2 regions of the Neobacillus sp. PS2-9 genome follow, and region 1 is predicted to be linked to the other one. Evidence: a T-box and tRNA genes for the amino acid it is inferred to sense, from the RefSeq annotation. Region 1 holds a T-box; the other holds one or more tRNA genes.
The links. A T-box is a leader RNA that pairs with one kind of tRNA and senses whether it is charged. The one in region 1 lies ahead of metG (methionine--tRNA ligase), so its partner is inferred to be a tRNA-Met.
Positions count from the first base shown of each region.

Region 1 (8,891 bases):
ACCACAGGAACTGCCACAATCTTACTCTCAGAGATAATTATATCTTTTACCGGACATGCATCTGCATCAACATAAATTTTCATCCTTTTTCTCTCCTATAAAAAAGTTCGAATTGATAGTGATAATAATGGCAGAATCGGATTTTGTCAAACGTGGAAAAGCTTTAGCAAAAAATCTCATTAACAATTTTATGGAAGACTAGTTGTTATTACCGTTATAGTTTTGATATAGTTTCACACATACATATGCATTTTTTAAGTTATATAGATTAGGGGAGCAGCTAGGTGAAATAATGAAGAAATATAAGCTAAAGAAAAATTTTAAAGGGTTAAAAAAGGGAACACAATTCTATTTGATTGCTGAATCTGAATTTATAGGTGTAAAAGATTTTGTTTTACGAACAGAAGACTTAGCCATCAGGATATCAATTAATGAAAGGGAGCTACATAATAATTTTATTTTATTAAAATATGAATGAATGGTTTAACTAGTAAAATTGAAGAGGGGTGTTCCTTGATGACCAATAGTAAAACGAATCCTAAGGTGGATGAATTTTTAAGTAAAGCTAAAAAGTGGAAAGAAGAATATGAGAAGTTGAGAATTATTGTTCTTGACTGTGAGCTGACCGAAGAATTTAAGTGGATGCATCCATGTTACACGTTCGAGAATAAAAACATCGTTTTAATACATGGATTTAAAGATTATTGTGCGATTCTGTTTCACAAAGGGTCCTTGTTACAGGATGTCCATGGGATTCTAATCCAACAAACGGAGAATGTGCAGGCTGCGCGCCAGATTCGGTTTAGCAATGTTCAGGAAATAGTTAATATGGAAACCATCTTGAAAGACTATATTTATGAAGCCATTGAAGTTGAAAAATCCGGTCTAGAAGTGAGTTTTAAAAAGACTACAGAATACATAATTCCTGAAGAACTTCAAAAAAAATTCACTGAAATGCCTGCCTTGAAAACCGCTTTTGAAGAACTAACGCCTGGAAGACAAAGAGCATACCTTCTTTATTTTTCTCAACCGAAACAATCTAAAACGAGGGAGTCAAGGGTTGAAAAATATATGCAACAAATTCTCAACGGAAAGGGATTAAATGATTAGTATTTCCAGGAGAAAATAAGAAAATAACCCAGTTCAAAATGGACTGGGCTCTTTTCAATTTGTCTTTTTTGCCTGTTGACTTAACATAACCATGATTGTTGAAGCTGTAATAATTCCTGTAATGAGACATTTGTAGAGATCATTATAAATTAACCCCAACACCAAACCCATGATTACACCTACACCTAGGATTGATACCCGTTGTCTTTGACTCATGATTTATTCCTCCATTTTTCTCAATAATACATTCACTTTGTGAAGTGCAAAGCTTAAGTCACGCTGCTCTTCTTCACTTAACTTTGTTACATTCATGCTTAGCTTTTGATAAAGTTCTGCCCACTTTTTTTCTTCAATTTCCTTACCCGCGGGTGTCAGTGAAATCAATACTGCTCGTTTATCCTTGGTGTCAGGCACCTTATTCAAATAGCCACTCGTTTCTAAATCACTAATGATATTCGTTAGTTGTTGCTTGGCGATCCCTAAACCAGCGCTGATTTCTTTCAAATTCAAAGGTCTTTTCTGCATAAAAATATACTCAATCACGTGGTTCTGCATATGTGATAAATGTACGGCACCCTTGTTTAATTCTTTAAAACTGCCAAAAAGATTTGGAATTAGAGCAATGTATTCTTTAGCAATTTCGTTAATCATACATATCCTCCTTTTTATAGTAATTATTTTATTACTAAATTTACTTATAATCAATATAAATATCACACATTAGTAAAAATATATTTACCAAACCCTTCAATTTAAGTATTCTTTGTTGATAAATAGGCTCAATGGGACAAAATCCTATACATACAATACAGAAGCAAAGATTATAGATGGAGGTGGAGAAGTGGATTTTAGAAGTCATGAGATAGGTTTGGGGGAATGTAAACTACCAAACTGTGCACAAACAACTGATATGGCTCCATCATTTACGGCCGAGGCTTACGACAATATAGAAAAGAAAATGAAAGAGGTACGCTTGGAAAGCTATCGTGGTCAATGGCTGATATTATTTTTCTATGGTAGTGATTTTACATTCGTTTGACCCACAGAATTGGCAGCGGTCGCTGCTATTTATGATCAATTAAAATTACTAAACACAGAAGTACTCGCTATCAGTACAGACAGCGTGTATGCACATAAGGTGTTTACTGAAGTGTCGCCTTCAGCCGCCAAAGTGAATTTTCCCCTTGTGAGTGATCGCACTCATGAAATCAGTAAAGCATACAGAGTCCTGAATGAACACACAGGAGCAACGTTCAGAGCAACCGTCATTATCGATCCAGAAGGGACGATTGTTACTAAAATGGTCTATCCTTTAGAGGTAGGAAGAAATGTGTATGAAATTTTACGTATCATACAGGGAGTTCAATATGCTAGGAGGACTCAAGAAGGAGTTCCCGCCAATTGGGTGCCTGGTCAGCCGGGAATCGTGAGGGATCCTAAATATATTGGGAGAATCTGATGGATTTTTCAGAAGCAACAGCGTTTCTACTTTAGGTAGAGGCGTTTTTTATTTTTTAGATATAAGACTAAAGTTGTAGGAAAACTCAAACTATTAATTGATTTTATGAACTGTTTAAAAATGGTAATATTTAAGTAGATTTAATTGAGAATTTAATGAGGTGAAACGTATGAGTAATGTTTGGTCAGACAAACTTCCAGTGGTCCAATTTAGAATTGCTAGACCTACAAACCGGTTACAAAAAGTGGTTGAATTTTATCGGGATGGCCTAGGTTTGAGGGTAGTCGGACATTTTGAAAATCATAATGGGTACGATGGGGTAATGTTGGGTCTACCTGATACTGCTTATCATTTAGAGTTTACCCAGCATATGGATGCGGTACCATGTCCGCCTCCTTCAGAGGATAATTTGCTGGTATTCTATATGCCAGACCTTGAGACAAGAGACTTAGTGGTTAACAGGTTACATGGCATGGGATACGATGAAGTGGAACCTGAAAATCCTTATTGGAAAAATGCTGGGGTGACCATCGAGGATCCTGATGGCTGGAGAATAGTTTTACAGAATTCGTATTTTGGTAAAAAGCAAGATTAGAATGGCTATCAATCAAATTTGGGGACAGTCCCCCTGCGTGGTAACGCTTTAATGCGGCGGGGGACAGTCCCCCGAAAAAAAGTATTGAATCCCATTTTGGTCTGATGTATAATAAATCCAATTTAACCTTTATAAGGCAATGAAGAGGAAAAGTAAAGTGATTCTATTTTTCACAGAGAGCTTCGGTAGCTGAGAAGAAGCAAAAATACTCATTTGAACAATGGCCTCTGAGCTTCGTATTGAACGTAACTTTTTGTTACTAGTAGACTGCGACGAGTTTTGGGTACTCGTTATCAAAACCACAGTATAAGAGCATTTGACAGCTCCGTACTTGTAGAGGCTAATTGTGTGAGCAATTGGTGAATTAAGGTGGAACCACGAGAAGATCAACCTCGTCCTTATCTATTTATAGATAGGGGCGAGGTTTTTTTGTTTTTCAAGAAAAAGGAGGAATCGTACATGACTGTATTTATAGGAGGAGCGTGGCCATACGCAAATGGGCCATTGCATTTAGGTCACATCGCAAGTTTGCTGCCAGGAGATATTTTAGCTCGTTATTATAGGCAAAAAGGCGAGCAGGTTTTATATGTTTCCGGTAGTGATTGTAACGGAACACCTATCTCTATCCGAGCAAAGCAAGAGGGTGTTTCTGCAAAAGAAATAGCCGACCGATACCATGAAGAATTTAATGATAGCTTTAAAAAATTGGGATTTTCATATGATTACTATACTCGAACTGATACCGAACATCACCATAAAACTGTACAACAGATTTTCTTAGATCTTTTGAATAATGGTTTTATTTATAAGAAGGATATCGAGCAAACCTTCTGTGAAACGTGCGACCAGTTTCTTCCCGATCGATATGTAGAGGGATTATGCCCAAATTGTGGGCAATCTTCTCGGGGAGACCAATGTGACTATTGCTCTTCCGTATTAGATCCGCTAGATTTATTAGAAAAAAAATGCAAGTTATGCGGAGACTCACCAACAGTAAAAAGAACAGAACACTTTTATTTTTCGTTAAGTTCGTTTCAAGAGCAGCTTCAGTCTTTGGTCAAACATGCAAAAACAAATGGGGCATGGCGTGAGAATGCTGTTAATTTAACGGAGAGATACCTAAAGGAAGGATTAGTTGACCGAGCAGTTTCTCGGGATATTGATTTGGGAATAAGTGTTCCTGTCGAAGGATTTGAAGAGAAGAAGATTTATGTTTGGATTGAGGCATTATCCGGTTATTACTCTGCAAGTAAAAAATGGGCCTTGGAGACAGGAAAGGATGAATCAATCTTCTGGAATAAGGATGCGACCTCATACTACGTCCATGGGAAGGATAATATCCCTTTTCACAGTATTATTTGGCCAGCTATCCTTATGGGTATTAAAAATGAAGCAATACCGAATCATATTGTGTCCAACGAATATTTGACACTGGAAAAGAAAAAGATTTCAACCAGCCGCAACTGGGCTGTTTGGGTTCCAGATTTTTTAGATAAATATCACCCTGATTCCATTCGTTATTTTTTAACGATCAATGCACCAGAGAATAGAGATACTGACTTTTCCTGGAGAGAATTTATTTATAGTCACAACTCGGAGTTGTTGGGGGGATATGGGAATCTTGTAAACCGAACCCTAAAATTTATAACTAAGTACTATGACAGTCAAATTCCACAAGGTTCAGGTGACCCTAAAATAGAAGCTAAGATTAAGAATGTTTATTCGAGAGTAGGCCACCTAATTGAACACAGTCATTTTAAACAAGGATTGGAGGAGATATTCGAACTTGTTAGGTTCACGAATAAATATTTTGATGAACAGAAACCTTGGAAACAAGTGGAAGAAGATAAATTGGAGTGCGACCGTACGATATTTAATTGCAGCCTCGTCATTGCAAACTTGGCGCAGTTACTCTCCCCATTTTTACCTTTCTCGAGTAATGAATTAAAGAAGATAATAGGGCTGGGAGAATTTACTTGGACATTTATTGAAACAACTCCGCATTTAATTAAGAATGTGCAACCGTTATTTGAACGGATTGACATTAAAACCATTGAGGGAGAATTGGAGAGGTTAAAGGGTCAGGTGAAAAAAGGAGAAGCAGAAGCATAGAAATCATTAATGAATTTGTCTGATACAAGATAAACGAATAGTGAACGACTTCTGTTGATCGTCTTTTAAAGACAGAAGTTGTTCCATTAGATTAAGTCTATGCACACGACCTTTAATCGTTTGCAAGTTGCCATTAGTATAATAATCAATTGTAATTTGTTTATTTTCCGTAAGTTTTTTCAAAAACATGTTGTTTGGAACTCCCTTCAATGTATGTTTTACCACACCCTAAGTATATCTACTTTTCTTTAAGGGAGAATGAATTAAATGTTAAAGATTTGTGAAGATAACAAAGCCCGGGGACAGCCCCCCGGCGATTTAAAGCTTTACTCAACCGGGGGACTGTCCCCATATCCGTATAATTTTAATTCTTCATTATCATTAGGAAGGGTAACGTATTCTTCGAAGGTCATTCCGATTTTTTCAAGTAGCGTAGAAGATGCTTCATTATCTTCTGACGTTATTGCGACAATACGTTTCAAGCCTAGTTGTTCCGTTGCGTATTTCATTGTCGCGGAGGCAGCTTCATAGGCATAGCCTTTCGATTGATAACTGGATAAGAAAGCAAAACCAATATCAACGTCCTCTAAGCCTTCTCTTTTTATCAATCCACAAATGCCAATCGGTTTGTGCCCATTCTTAAGTTCTGTTAAGAATAGCCCAAAGCCGAGTTCGGAGTACATCTTCATTGGACCAGTAATAATATAGTTTTCTGCATCTTGAAGAGTTCTTATGTTTCGATCGCCTATGAAACGGATCCATGTAGGATCATTCAAAAGCTCAAAAATAAACTCTGTATCTTCAGGCGTTAGCCAACGAAGGATCAATCGTTCGGTTTCCATTACTTTCAATAAAAACACCTCATTCACGAATTTAAGACTTCTTGGTAATGTCATTTGCTATCTTATTTTATTTCATACTGTGTAATAAGACTAGTTTTACTTGGTGTGCATTTTTTATAGAATTTGAAAAAAAAAATTTGTCCTAAGGCTGCATTAGAAATCAAATTAGCGGTACCCAGAAGAAGATCAGAACTTTCTGGTCTTCTTTTCTTTGAAGAAATAGCAATGTAAACGAGTTTATAATTCATTTACAAAGTGGAATAAAATGGTATAATATAGTTAAGTAAACTTAAGTGTTTAGTTTTAGTGAAATATTTAGTTTATTTTATGATTAGGAAGAGCCTCTAAGGAGTGGATAATATGGAGATGATGCAACTGTTAATGGAAGCGCAAAAGTATTCTGAAGAAATGAGTAAGGTTTTTTTAAGAGAGTTTCAAACAATCATTCAAGAATATGACCTATCATCTAAACAATCCCTAGTGCTAAATTACTTGAAAGAGACTGGTAGATTTACCATGCACGAAGTTGCACAAATAATTAATGCGACACCAAGTGCAGCAAGTCAATTCGTAAAGGTACTGGAAGAAAAAAAGTATGTAAAAAGAGAAACCAATAGGGAAAACAGACGTGAGATTTTTGTTTTTTTGGATGAAAAAGGCATAGATTTTTTTAAGGAATTAGAGCTGGCTGAAAAGCGAGTGTTGGAAAAATACTTCATGAAACTTTCTCCGGAGGATATTGTGATCTATCATGATGTGTTGAAAAAACTGTCTGACATTGTAAGGAAAGAAGGGTAACGTTCATTCTAAGTGGAGGGAGTTGTGGGGTTTTATGAATGCAATTCCAATGGAATTTTGGTTAAGTCTTGAAGTGCTGGTGGTATGTTTTGGGTTATGGAGAGTTAGCCGATTTGTTAAAGAGTATAAAATGACGGATCGAGGTCTTCCTATTGAAGATAGAATAGAAGAAATGGTTGTAAATCAAGTCAAAAATAAAGTGTTGGCAACATTTGTTACAAGAGATCTGTTAATGATCTATTTTCTCGTCTCTAAATCGAAAGAAAGAAACATAGAAAAGAAAAACGCCTATAGCCTGCATAAAAAAGTCGGTTATGGAGGGATGGTGTTTGCTTTTATCTTTGTTTTACTGTTAGAAGGGGTCGGAGTCTCGTATTTCCTTCATAGTTGGAGCAAAGTGGCGGCATGGATTCACTTGGTTCTCTCTTTTTATATGATTGGCTTTCTCATTGGTGATTTCAAAGCGATTATCAGGAATCCAGTTCTTATATCTCAGGAAACAATATATTTTAGATTTGGATTGCGGATGAAAGTAGAGATTCTGCTAAGTAATATAGAAGGTATCCAAAGTGGAAAAATTAACTATGAAAACGATAAAAAAAGAAAAGATGTATGGGTTGCTACCTTATTAGAATTTGAAAGTCCTGATATTGAGATTGCTTTCAAAGAGCCTATCATGATTAAAGATGGAATCGGTAGGGAGCATATAACAAGAAAAATGTACCTGTCCCTCGATGAGAAAGATAAGTTTATAAGGAATGTAAGCACATTGGTTTTAAAAAACGAGGTGGTATAAATGGATGTAGCGTTGGGGTTAGTTATTCTTTTTACGTTAACCTATGAACCTATTTTGGGATATATAAATTTTCAAAAGTTTAAGAGAAAAGTAAAAACAGATGATAAAGAAAGAATTAAATTTTACAAGAATTCCATCAACAGCCTATGGGTTCCAACTTTATTTATTTTAAGCTTGGTCGGATTTACGGATTTATCACTGGAACAAATCGGTCTTACATCCATTTCACTTAACACTGAAATTCTCGGAAAATGGGTTATTTATTCTGCTATAATAGTTGGAATTATTTTTGGTCTTGCAATCCTGATTTTTATTATCGGTTATAGATTCAACAGTAAAATAAAAAACTCGATGGATAAGATGAAAAAGGAAGAATCCGCAAAAAATCAGTTTGACGTAATGATGCCAGTAACTAAACAGGAAAAAAAACTTTGGACTTTAGTATCATTAACAGCAGGCATAACGGAAGAAATAATTTATAGAGGTTTAATGATATTTGCTCTTAGTTATTTGCTCCCAGGTTTATCAATATGGTTTATATTAATATTTTCTTCTATTCTGTTCGGGTTAGCCCATACTTATCAAGGTGTTAAGGGAGTGGTTCGAACCACACTAATCGGGCTGTGGTTTTCTATCGTCTATATCGGTATTGGTTCTATCATTCCATTAATCTTATTCCACGCACTTGTAGATTATTTTGGGAAAATTGGTGAAGAATAACGAGTTCTTATTCCTGGCAGTTAAGGTAAAAGTCTCTATGCGTTGCTTTTTGAGTGTCTTATTCTTAAATTGGGGAGCGGGTCATATGAGTAAGGTGATTTTAAAATGTTTCATTAGTATTTTAGTAGCTGGTTTAATATTTTTTGGTGTTTATTTTTGGAACAAAAATATCGATGAATTAACCTTTTTTATTTGGGGAGTTGTAGCCTTCATTTTAGGTTATTATTTAATCACACCATTAATAATAGCTAAGAAAAATATGATAAAGTTCGAAGCGAAAGTAGATGCTGTTCTAAAAAGATTTAAAATGTAATCTTTTTGGGGACTGTCCCGGCGTTTTAATGCGTTACCATGCCGGGGGACTGTCCCCATATTTTTTTTTGAGAATTGAAACTATTCCCTTAGTTGAATCGACTAATTGGCAGATAAAGGGGGAAGGACGAATTGGGCGATCGAAAT
Region 1 is NZ_CP133269.1:2,675,148-2,684,038, reverse strand. Features, by position in the region: gene RCG25_RS13550 (YaiI/YqxD family protein) at 1-83, opposite strand, end outside; gene RCG25_RS13545 (hypothetical protein) at 293-478, shown strand; gene RCG25_RS13540 (YdeI/OmpD-associated family protein) at 517-1,110, shown strand; gene RCG25_RS13535 (hypothetical protein) at 1,165-1,326, opposite strand; gene RCG25_RS13530 (MarR family winged helix-turn-helix transcriptional regulator) at 1,330-1,761, opposite strand; gene RCG25_RS13525 (peroxiredoxin) at 2,021-2,569, shown strand; gene RCG25_RS13520 (VOC family protein) at 2,739-3,164, shown strand; T-box leader at 3,295-3,567, shown strand; gene metG (methionine--tRNA ligase) at 3,594-5,276, shown strand; gene RCG25_RS13510 (YolD-like family protein) at 5,283-5,465, opposite strand; gene RCG25_RS13505 (GNAT family N-acetyltransferase) at 5,603-6,127, opposite strand; gene RCG25_RS13500 (MarR family winged helix-turn-helix transcriptional regulator) at 6,479-6,916, shown strand; gene RCG25_RS13495 (hypothetical protein) at 6,951-7,712, shown strand; gene RCG25_RS13490 (CPBP family intramembrane glutamic endopeptidase) at 7,713-8,432, shown strand; gene RCG25_RS13485 (hypothetical protein) at 8,518-8,745, shown strand; gene RCG25_RS13480 (RNA polymerase sigma factor) at 8,877-8,891, shown strand, end outside.

Region 2 (8,891 bases), 2.3 Mb from region 1:
CCTGGTAACCATTCGCAACTGCCACTGACTCAAGTCCTCTTAACACCTTTGAAAAAAACGGATTTGTAATATCTGGCACAACTACTAATATAGTTTTCGTCTCAAGTCTTCTAAGCTGACGAGCTAAGGCATTCGGCTGGTAATTTAGATCTTGTATTGCTTGTAAAACTTTTTGCGTCGTCGTTTCTCTTACAGCTCCAGGTTTACTAAGCACTCTAGACACGGTGGCAGTAGAAACATTCGCTTTTTTTGCTACATCCACAATCCCAACCATCTTATTATCTTTTCCTTTCCTGCTCTATAAATGGATTGTAATCGATTACAAAATTGCTGTCTAACTAGCTTCAGACAAGGATTTCGTCCATTCAATACACCATTCTTTCCTCACAAATCACGCATCAATCCCTACGGACAAAAAAAGTAGATTTTCAAAAAAAATAAGACTCAGGTAACTGAGCCTTACTTTTACATAGATTTACTTTTTTGTAGTTCTGTAACCTTATGTTTTGAAACCTTTGCTGTCTCATTGTGATTTTTAAAGTAAGCAATATACATTTGACCAACTGCTTCTATTTTTATTAAATACTGCAAATTTATGATATAAGAGCGATGGGAGACAACAAAGCGTGAATCAAGCAAATCTTCTAGGTTTGTTAACGTCTCATTCATTTCGATTTTTTGATCTAGCATATGGATGACCGATTTACGATCTACCCTCTCGATAAATAGTATATCATCCAAAGGAATAAAGGTAGTGGAATGATGTTGCTTTACAATTATTTCTTTTTTGACTCGTGGTTGCTGGATCATGACATCCTGGTTCTTTAAGGAAGATGCTCGCTCTAATGCAGAATAAAGCCTGTCACGCTCAATTGGTTTGATAATGTAATCGATTGCATGAACAGCAAAAGCCTCTAAGGCATATTCATCATGGCCGGTAATAAAGATTACTTGTAAAGATGGAACAATTTTTTTACAGGATTTCACTGCCTCCATTCCGTTTAACAATGGCATATTAATATCGACTAATGCGATGTCGGGTTTTTCTATCATTACCTTGTTAATTAAATCCTCTCCATTAACTGCTTCTCCAACAATTTGATAGTTTGGTATATGTTTTATCAAATGCTTTAACAATTTTCTAGATGACGCATTGTCCTCAGCAATCAGGATTCTCATTTTCATCCCCCTTCCAGTTCTTTTGTATGTTATAAATAGCCCTTATATGGTATGATTACAGACATTTTCCTTGATATACTAGATGAAGTATAAAAAAGGATTCTAATAAATTGTAATAAAATAAGTAAACGCTTGCAAACTATAATTTATTTAGTACTTTTTCCCAAAAAGTGAATACTCGAAAATGACCTTCTTGGCTATAATGAAGCTGAAAGCTACAAGTAATCCATGACTATTCGTTCTATTGTTAGGAGGAAAAAATGGAATCAATCGATAAAGGAAACTTATATAAGGAAGTTCTTCGGACTATGTCGGAATGCGTACTTATTCATGAAAAATCAGGTAAGTATATTCCTTTGAATGACAATGTTGAAAAGGTAATAGGTATTAAAGCTGAATTTTTAACTGAATCCACCTTGATGCAACTTGATTTTGTAAAAGATGATGGATCTCGGTTACTTTATTCCGAGTTACCAAATGTTATCACCCTTGAAAAGGGTATTCCCTTTCAAAATTTTATTATTGGAGTAACTAACAAGATTCAGGACAGGAAATGGCTTTCCATTAATTCAACACCTCTAAAAACAAATGAAGATGGGGGACAGGCTGCCCTTGTTACTATTTCCGAAATTACCGAGCGACAAAAAATGGAACACGACATCATTCAGATGAAAGAAGAGGCTGAAAAAGCAAACATGGCCAAATCAGAATTTCTTTCAAAGATGAGTCATGAACTACGTACACCATTGAATGGAATACTTGGTTTTGCACAGCTATTAGAAATGGATGAATCTTTAAGTGAAGAACAGCACGATTATGTGAATGAGATATTAAGTGGAGGAGGTCACTTATTAAATTTAATAAATGATATTTTGGATTTATCAAGAATCGAGACAGGTAACTTAAAGGTCTCTATTGAAGAGATTGATTTTCTTACTGTTATCAATGAATGTATTAATATCATCCAGCCACTGGCTAAAAAGAAGAATATCCGTATTCATAAACAATTAAATCAATGGCAAAACACATTCATTCTTGCTGATTCCATTCGACTTAAACAAGTCCTTCTCAATCTTCTCGAAAATGCCATTAAATATAATCGGGAGGGTGGAAAAGTAAAAATTATTTCTCATATAGAAGAAAATATAATGGTGATTCATATCGTGGATACAGGTGTAGGACTGTCTATTGAAGAGTATCATAAAGTGTTTGTTCCATTTTATCGTGTTGAAGGGACACAAGAAGAAGGCACTGGCATTGGACTGTCATTAGTGAAACAACTGGTGCATCTTATGGGAGGAGAAATTAGTGTATCGAGCAAAAAAGGAAAAGGCAGTGATTTTTGCTTTAGTCTCCCCCTCCCAAATGAATTAAAGGCAGCTGTACAATGGGGAGAGCGAGTAAAAGCTCCTTTAGAAAATCACGGAAAGGCAGATAACTTTAATTTGCTGTATATTGAAGATAACGAGCCGAACTTACACTTTGTCAGTAGCATCATGAAATCCCAGCCCTCCTATAACCTCTTATTAGCTCGAACTGGAAAAGAAGGATTAGAAATGGCAATGACAGAAAAAGTCGATTTAATTTTGCTTGATCTTGACTTGCCAGATATCCATGGATATGAAGTGTTTGACATTTTAAAAATAGGGGCTAAAACAAAAGATATTCCTGTAATTGCTGTTAGTGCCAATGCCATGCCCCAGGATATTCAACATACCTTAGCCATAGGATTTAGTAATTACCTGACAAAACCTATTGATATAAAAGAATTTTTGCACACCGTAAGTCAGACCTTTAATAGTACGATAAAGCAAGATATTCCAGAACATAGCATATTAAGCACGGGGCCGCATGGTGAAGCCGCAGTTTCTGCAAAAACTCTTCAGTTATCTTTAAAAGACTTGAAAATGCTGAAGGAACACAATTATAAGGCGGCTATTTCCATGCACTATACTAATAATGATTGGTCAAGGTCTGTAATAAACGGGTTAAAGGCCACTTTTGATAAAATGGGAATTGAAGTAGTTGCAGTAACAGATGCTCAATTTAAATGGGAAAAGCAACTTGCTGATATCGAAACAATTTTAACCAAAAAGCCGGATATACTTATCAGTATTCCTGTAGACACACTTTCATCGGCAATTGCTTATAAACATGTGGGGCAATCTGGTGTCAAGCTGGTTTTTATGGAAAACATACCAAAGGATTTACAGCCTGGAAAGGATTATGTCAGTATCGTTTCAGCTGATAACTATGGAAATGGTGTAGAGGCTGCCCATATTATGGCAGAACAATTAGACTGTAAAGGTAAGATTGGAGTAATCTACCATGATGCTAATTTCTTTGCCACTAAACAAAGAACAGAAGCATTTGAAAAGACGATAAGAGAAAAATACCATGAAATAAAAATCATCGAACATTGCGGGATTATCGATCCAAATCAAAGTGAGAAAGTGGCTGCCTCCATGATTGCTAAACATCCAGATTTAAAGGGAATATTTGTCGTATGGGATGTACCAGCTGAAGGAGCATTAGCTGCTGCGCGTTCGGCAGGAAGAGATGATTTGGTAATCACGACGATTGATTTAGGTGCTAATGTTGCTTTAGAAATGGCAAAGGATGGACTTATCAAGGGTCTTGGTGCTCAGATGCCCTATCATCAGGGAGTTGCTGAAGCGCTCTTGGCAGGATACGCACTACTTGGTAAACAAGCACCATCCTATGTAGCTGTCCCCGCGCTAAAAGTAACAAAAGAAAACGTTCTTGATGCCTGGAAGCTGGTATATAACAATGATGCTCCGGAGGCAATCCAAAGGTTCTTTTAAAAAATGGTTCTATCTAGCATTTACGAAAAAAACCCTTCCAATAAGGAAGGGTTACTCGTTATTATGCATTTCAATATCCAATCCTGGATTCGCATTAAGCGCAAGACCTGCTCTGATTCCTTTTTCAAACATGATGCTTCCTGCTGCCGCAATCATAGCTGCATTATCGGTGCACAAGGCTAACGGAGGAATCACTAATTCAATTTCAGGTTGGTCAGCAAACGCCTTTTCTAGTGCATTTCTTAGTCCTTTATTGGCTGCCACCCCGCCTGCTACTAATACTTGCTTCACCCCATACTGGGCAACAGCCTTTTCCGTCTTTTTCACCAGTACTTCAATGACACTCGCTTGGAAGCTTGCCGCAAGATCTTCAGGTGCGATCGTTTCACCGCGCTGTTCCGCATTGTGGACCGTATTAATAACAGCAGATTTCAAGCCGCTAAAACTAAAGTCAAATGAACCTTCTTCCAGCCATGCTCTAGGTAGATCAATCGTTGGCCTTCCTCCCTGTGCTAAGCGATCAATATGCGGACCGCCAGGATACGGCATATTTAACGTTCTTGCCACCTTATCGTAGGCTTCTCCAGCCGCGTCATCTCTTGTTTCACCTATTACTTCAAAGTGACCGTGCTCTTTCATATAAACAAGCTCTGTATGACCACCAGAGACCACCAGAGACAACAATGGAAATTTCATTTCTGTTACCAGCCGGTTTGCATAGATATGCCCGGCAATATGGTGGACCGGTACAAGCGGCTTATTATGGGCAAACGCCAAAGCCTTTGCGGCATTTACACCAATTAATAGCGCACCCACTAATCCAGGACCTTCTGTGACAGCAATGGCATCCAAGTCAGCCATTGTAAGGTTTGCCTGATTCAACGCTTCCTCCATCACGATGGTTATTTGCTCAACATGGTGACGGGAGGCAATTTCAGGTACTACCCCTCCAAACCGCTTGTGACTTTCTATTTGAGATGCCACGATATTGGCTGCAATCTCACGACCATTTTTAATGATCGCTACTGCCGTCTCATCACAGCTTGTTTCTATGGCTAAAATATACTGATCTTTTTTCATAAATTCACCCACATTACTAGTGCATCTTCTTGGTTATCTGAATAATAATTCTTTCGAATCCCGCCATTTTGAAATCCTAATTTCCGATAAAGGGATTGTGCGACATGATTCGTTACCCTTACTTCAAGTGTCATACTTCTAGCTCCTAACTCCCTAGCGACAGACATTAGCTTTGTCATTAATGCCTCCCCTAGCTTTTTTCCCCGATACCCAGGCATTATGGCCACGTTCGTCACGTGTGCTTCATCAATGACAACCCATGTTCCACAATAGCCAATGATTTGATTTTCTTCCTCAAGGACAATATAGACAGCGAATTTATTATTGTGTATTTCATTATAAAATGCTTCCCTGCTCCAGGGAGTAGTAAAAGACGCATGTTCTACCTCTAGTACTTGTTCAATATCTTCTTCCCTCATATATCGAAAAACATAAGAATCTACCATATTTCTCTTTCCCTATCCATTTTATATTTTTCCTTTTGCTTCAAGCCACTTGGCTTCCGCTTCTACTAAACGTATATAATTTGGTACAAAAGAATGTAGGTCGTCTCCAGCTTGTTCTTTTCCTAATAAAGCTAGTTCAGCTGGACGTGGGTTATGTTCTGTCATACTTGCAAAAATGGCTTTAGGTCCCAAGACTTCTTCAATTTTAGCTTTATGAATTGGCAGGTCATTTCCTACAAATATGATTGGCTTGTCGATATCTAATAACCTATCCACCCAGTCATCAAGCATCACTAACTGATCCTGTTTCTTCACTGTAAGCTTTCCGTCTACAAATTGATATAAGCCTGTATAGACTTGTCCCCTTCTAGCATCAAACAAGGGAGACACCATTCCATCAAAATATCGTCCAGTTCCCGCGGCTAAAATTTCTAAACTTGAAACACCCACAAGAGGGATATTAAGAGTCCATGCTAGTGTTTTTGCAATCGTAACACCGATTCTTACTCCTGTATAAGACCCAGGGCCTTTAGCAACCACAATCTTCGTTAAATCTGCTGGTACCCGTTCACAATCACTCATTAAAGTTTCAATAGCCGGCATAATCCGAACAGAGTGATTCTTTTTTAAATTAGTAATGTATTCTCCCAATACTTGATTCTCTTCTAAAAGCGCTACTCCCAATGCATAGTTTGAAGTATCTATCGCCAATATAGTCATCTAAAAATCTCCTTACATAGTTGCTCATATCTATTGCCCTTTGGCACGAATACCATTTTCCTTTGATCTTCCTCTTCACGATACAGGAAAATAGTTAATAGTTCTTGTGGAAGCTGCTCTTCAATTAAATGAGCCCATTCCACTACTGTTACGCCGTCCCCTTCAAAGTATTCATCAAAACCAAGATCTTCAAAAGCATCCGCTACTCGATAGACATCCATATGATACAGGGGCAACCTGCCCTTATATTCTTTAATAATTGTAAAAGTAGGGCTGTTAACGGTTTTCTTAACTTCCAACCCTTTAGCAAGGCCTTTGGTAAAGGTCGTTTTTCCGGCTCCTAAATCACCCTCAAGGGCAATCACATCACCTGGCTGTAAAAGCTGAGCCAAGCGTTCGGCCAATGTTGAGGTTTCCTCAGAATTTGTAGTCTTCCATTCAAGTTGGTTCATTCAATCACCTTTTACTTTCCTAGCAATCCTTTACTCTCATTTTACCTTATTTAAGTGCAAAAAAAACCTTAGGATATCTCCTAAGGATGCTTTTCCATATGTAGTGTACATAATTATAACCTTAATGTGCAAAAAAACCTAATAGATGAAATAAAAAAAAGCCGAAACTTGGTTTCGCACTTGATTTTAGCATATATATGGCGGTCCGGACGGGACTCGAACCCGCGACCTCCTGCGTGACAGGCAGGCATTCTAACCAACTGAACTACCGGACCATATTGCGGGGACAGGATTTGAACCTGCGACCTTCGGGTTATGAGCCCGACGAGCTACCAGACTGCTCCACCCCGCGACGGTAAAATAAAATTATTTTTGAGCATGCTCTTTGTTTAAGACCGCCCCGATTTCGGAAAGCTTATTCAAGGAGTGGCTCAATTGTTGCGCTGTAGAATATTCGAAGAAGATTATTCGAACGTGCTCCACCCCGCGACGATTAAAAGTATAAAAATTGATAAAACAGCCTGGCAACGTCCTACTCTCACAGGGACTTTCGTCCCAACTACCATCGGCGCTGAGAAGCTTAACTTCCGTGTTCGGTATGGGAACGGGTGTGACCTTCTCGCCATAATTACCAGACTATTTTGTTAGAGAGATCGTTCTCTCAAAACTAGATAATGCAGAAGAAGTGTTTGTAAACTACGAGTTCGCTTTAAAAATTGGTTAAGTCCTCGAACGATTAGTATCAGTCAGCTCCACATGTTACCACGCTTCCACCTCTGACCTATCAACCTGATCATCTTTCAGGGTTCTTACTAGCTTGACGCTATGGGAAATCTCATCTTGAGGGGGGCTTCATGCTTAGATGCTTTCAGCACTTATCCCGTCCGCACATAGCTACCCAGCGATGCCTTTGGCAAGACAACTGGTACACCAGCGGTGCGTCCATCCCGGTCCTCTCGTACTAAGGACAGCTCCTCTCAAATTTCCTGCGCCCACGACGGATAGGGACCGAACTGTCTCACGACGTTCTGAACCCAGCTCGCGTACCGCTTTAATGGGCGAACAGCCCAACCCTTGGGACCGACTACAGCCCCAGGATGCGATGAGCCGACATCGAGGTGCCAAACCTCCCCGTCGATGTGGACTCTTGGGGGAGATAAGCCTGTTATCCCCGGGGTAGCTTTTATCCGTTGAGCGATGGCCCTTCCATGCGGAACCACCGGATCACTAAGCCCGACTTTCGTCCCTGCTCGACTTGTAGGTCTCGCAGTCAAGCTCCCTTGTGCCTTTACACTCTACGAATGATTTCCAACCATTCTGAGGGAACCTTTGGGCGCCTCCGTTACTCTTTAGGAGGCGACCGCCCCAGTCAAACTGCCCACCTGACACTGTCTCCCACCCCGATAAGGGGTGCGGGTTAGAATTTCAATACAGCCAGGGTAGTATCCCACCGACGCCTCCACCGAAGCTAGCGCTCCGGTTTCTCAGGCTCCTACCTATCCTGTACAAGCTGTACCAAAATTCAATATCAGGCTACAGTAAAGCTCCACGGGGTCTTTCCGTCCTGTCGCGGGTAACCTGCATCTTCACAGGTACTATAATTTCACCGAGTCTCTCGTTGAGACAGTGCCCAGATCGTTACGCCTTTCGTGCGGGTCGGAACTTACCCGACAAGGAATTTCGCTACCTTAGGACCGTTATAGTTACGGCCGCCGTTTACTGGGGCTTCGATTCAGAGCTTCGCGTGAGCTAACCCCTCCTCTTAACCTTCCAGCACCGGGCAGGCGTCAGCCCCTATACTTCGCCTTGCGGCTTCGCAGAGACCTGTGTTTTTGCTAAACAGTCGCCTGGGCCTATTCACTGCGGCTCTTCGAGGCTATTCACCTCAAAAAGCACCCCTTCTCCCGAAGTTACGGGGTCATTTTGCCGAGTTCCTTAACGAGAGTTCTCTCGCTCACCTTAGGATTCTCTCCTCGCCTACCTGTGTCGGTTTGCGGTACGGGCACCTTTTATCTCGCTAGAGGCTTTTCTTGGCAGTGTGGAATCAGGAACTTCGGTACTAAATTTCCCTCGCTATCACAGCTCAGCCTTCACGGAAAGCGGATTTTCCTACTTTCCAGCCTAACTGCTTAGACGCGCATATCCAACAGCGCGCTTACCCTATCCTCCTGCGTCCCCCATCACTCAAA
Region 2 is NZ_CP133269.1:4,976,018-4,984,908, forward strand. Features, by position in the region: gene RCG25_RS24785 (LacI family DNA-binding transcriptional regulator) at 1-274, opposite strand, end outside; gene RCG25_RS24790 (LytR/AlgR family response regulator transcription factor) at 466-1,179, opposite strand; gene RCG25_RS24795 (substrate-binding domain-containing protein) at 1,440-4,004, shown strand; gene tsaD (tRNA (adenosine(37)-N6)-threonylcarbamoyltransferase complex transferase subunit TsaD) at 4,056-5,084, opposite strand; gene rimI (ribosomal protein S18-alanine N-acetyltransferase) at 5,081-5,530, opposite strand; gene tsaB (tRNA (adenosine(37)-N6)-threonylcarbamoyltransferase complex dimerization subunit type 1 TsaB) at 5,552-6,250, opposite strand; gene tsaE (tRNA (adenosine(37)-N6)-threonylcarbamoyltransferase complex ATPase subunit type 1 TsaE) at 6,247-6,702, opposite strand; tRNA gene RCG25_RS24820 (tRNA-Asp) at 6,901-6,977, opposite strand; tRNA gene RCG25_RS24825 (tRNA-Met) at 6,981-7,054, opposite strand; rRNA gene rrf (5S ribosomal RNA) at 7,222-7,338, opposite strand; rRNA gene RCG25_RS24835 (23S ribosomal RNA) at 7,419-8,891, opposite strand, start outside.
Region 2: it has a tRNA-Met gene. The T-box ahead of metG (methionine--tRNA ligase) is inferred to sense a tRNA for this amino acid. The anticodon was not compared.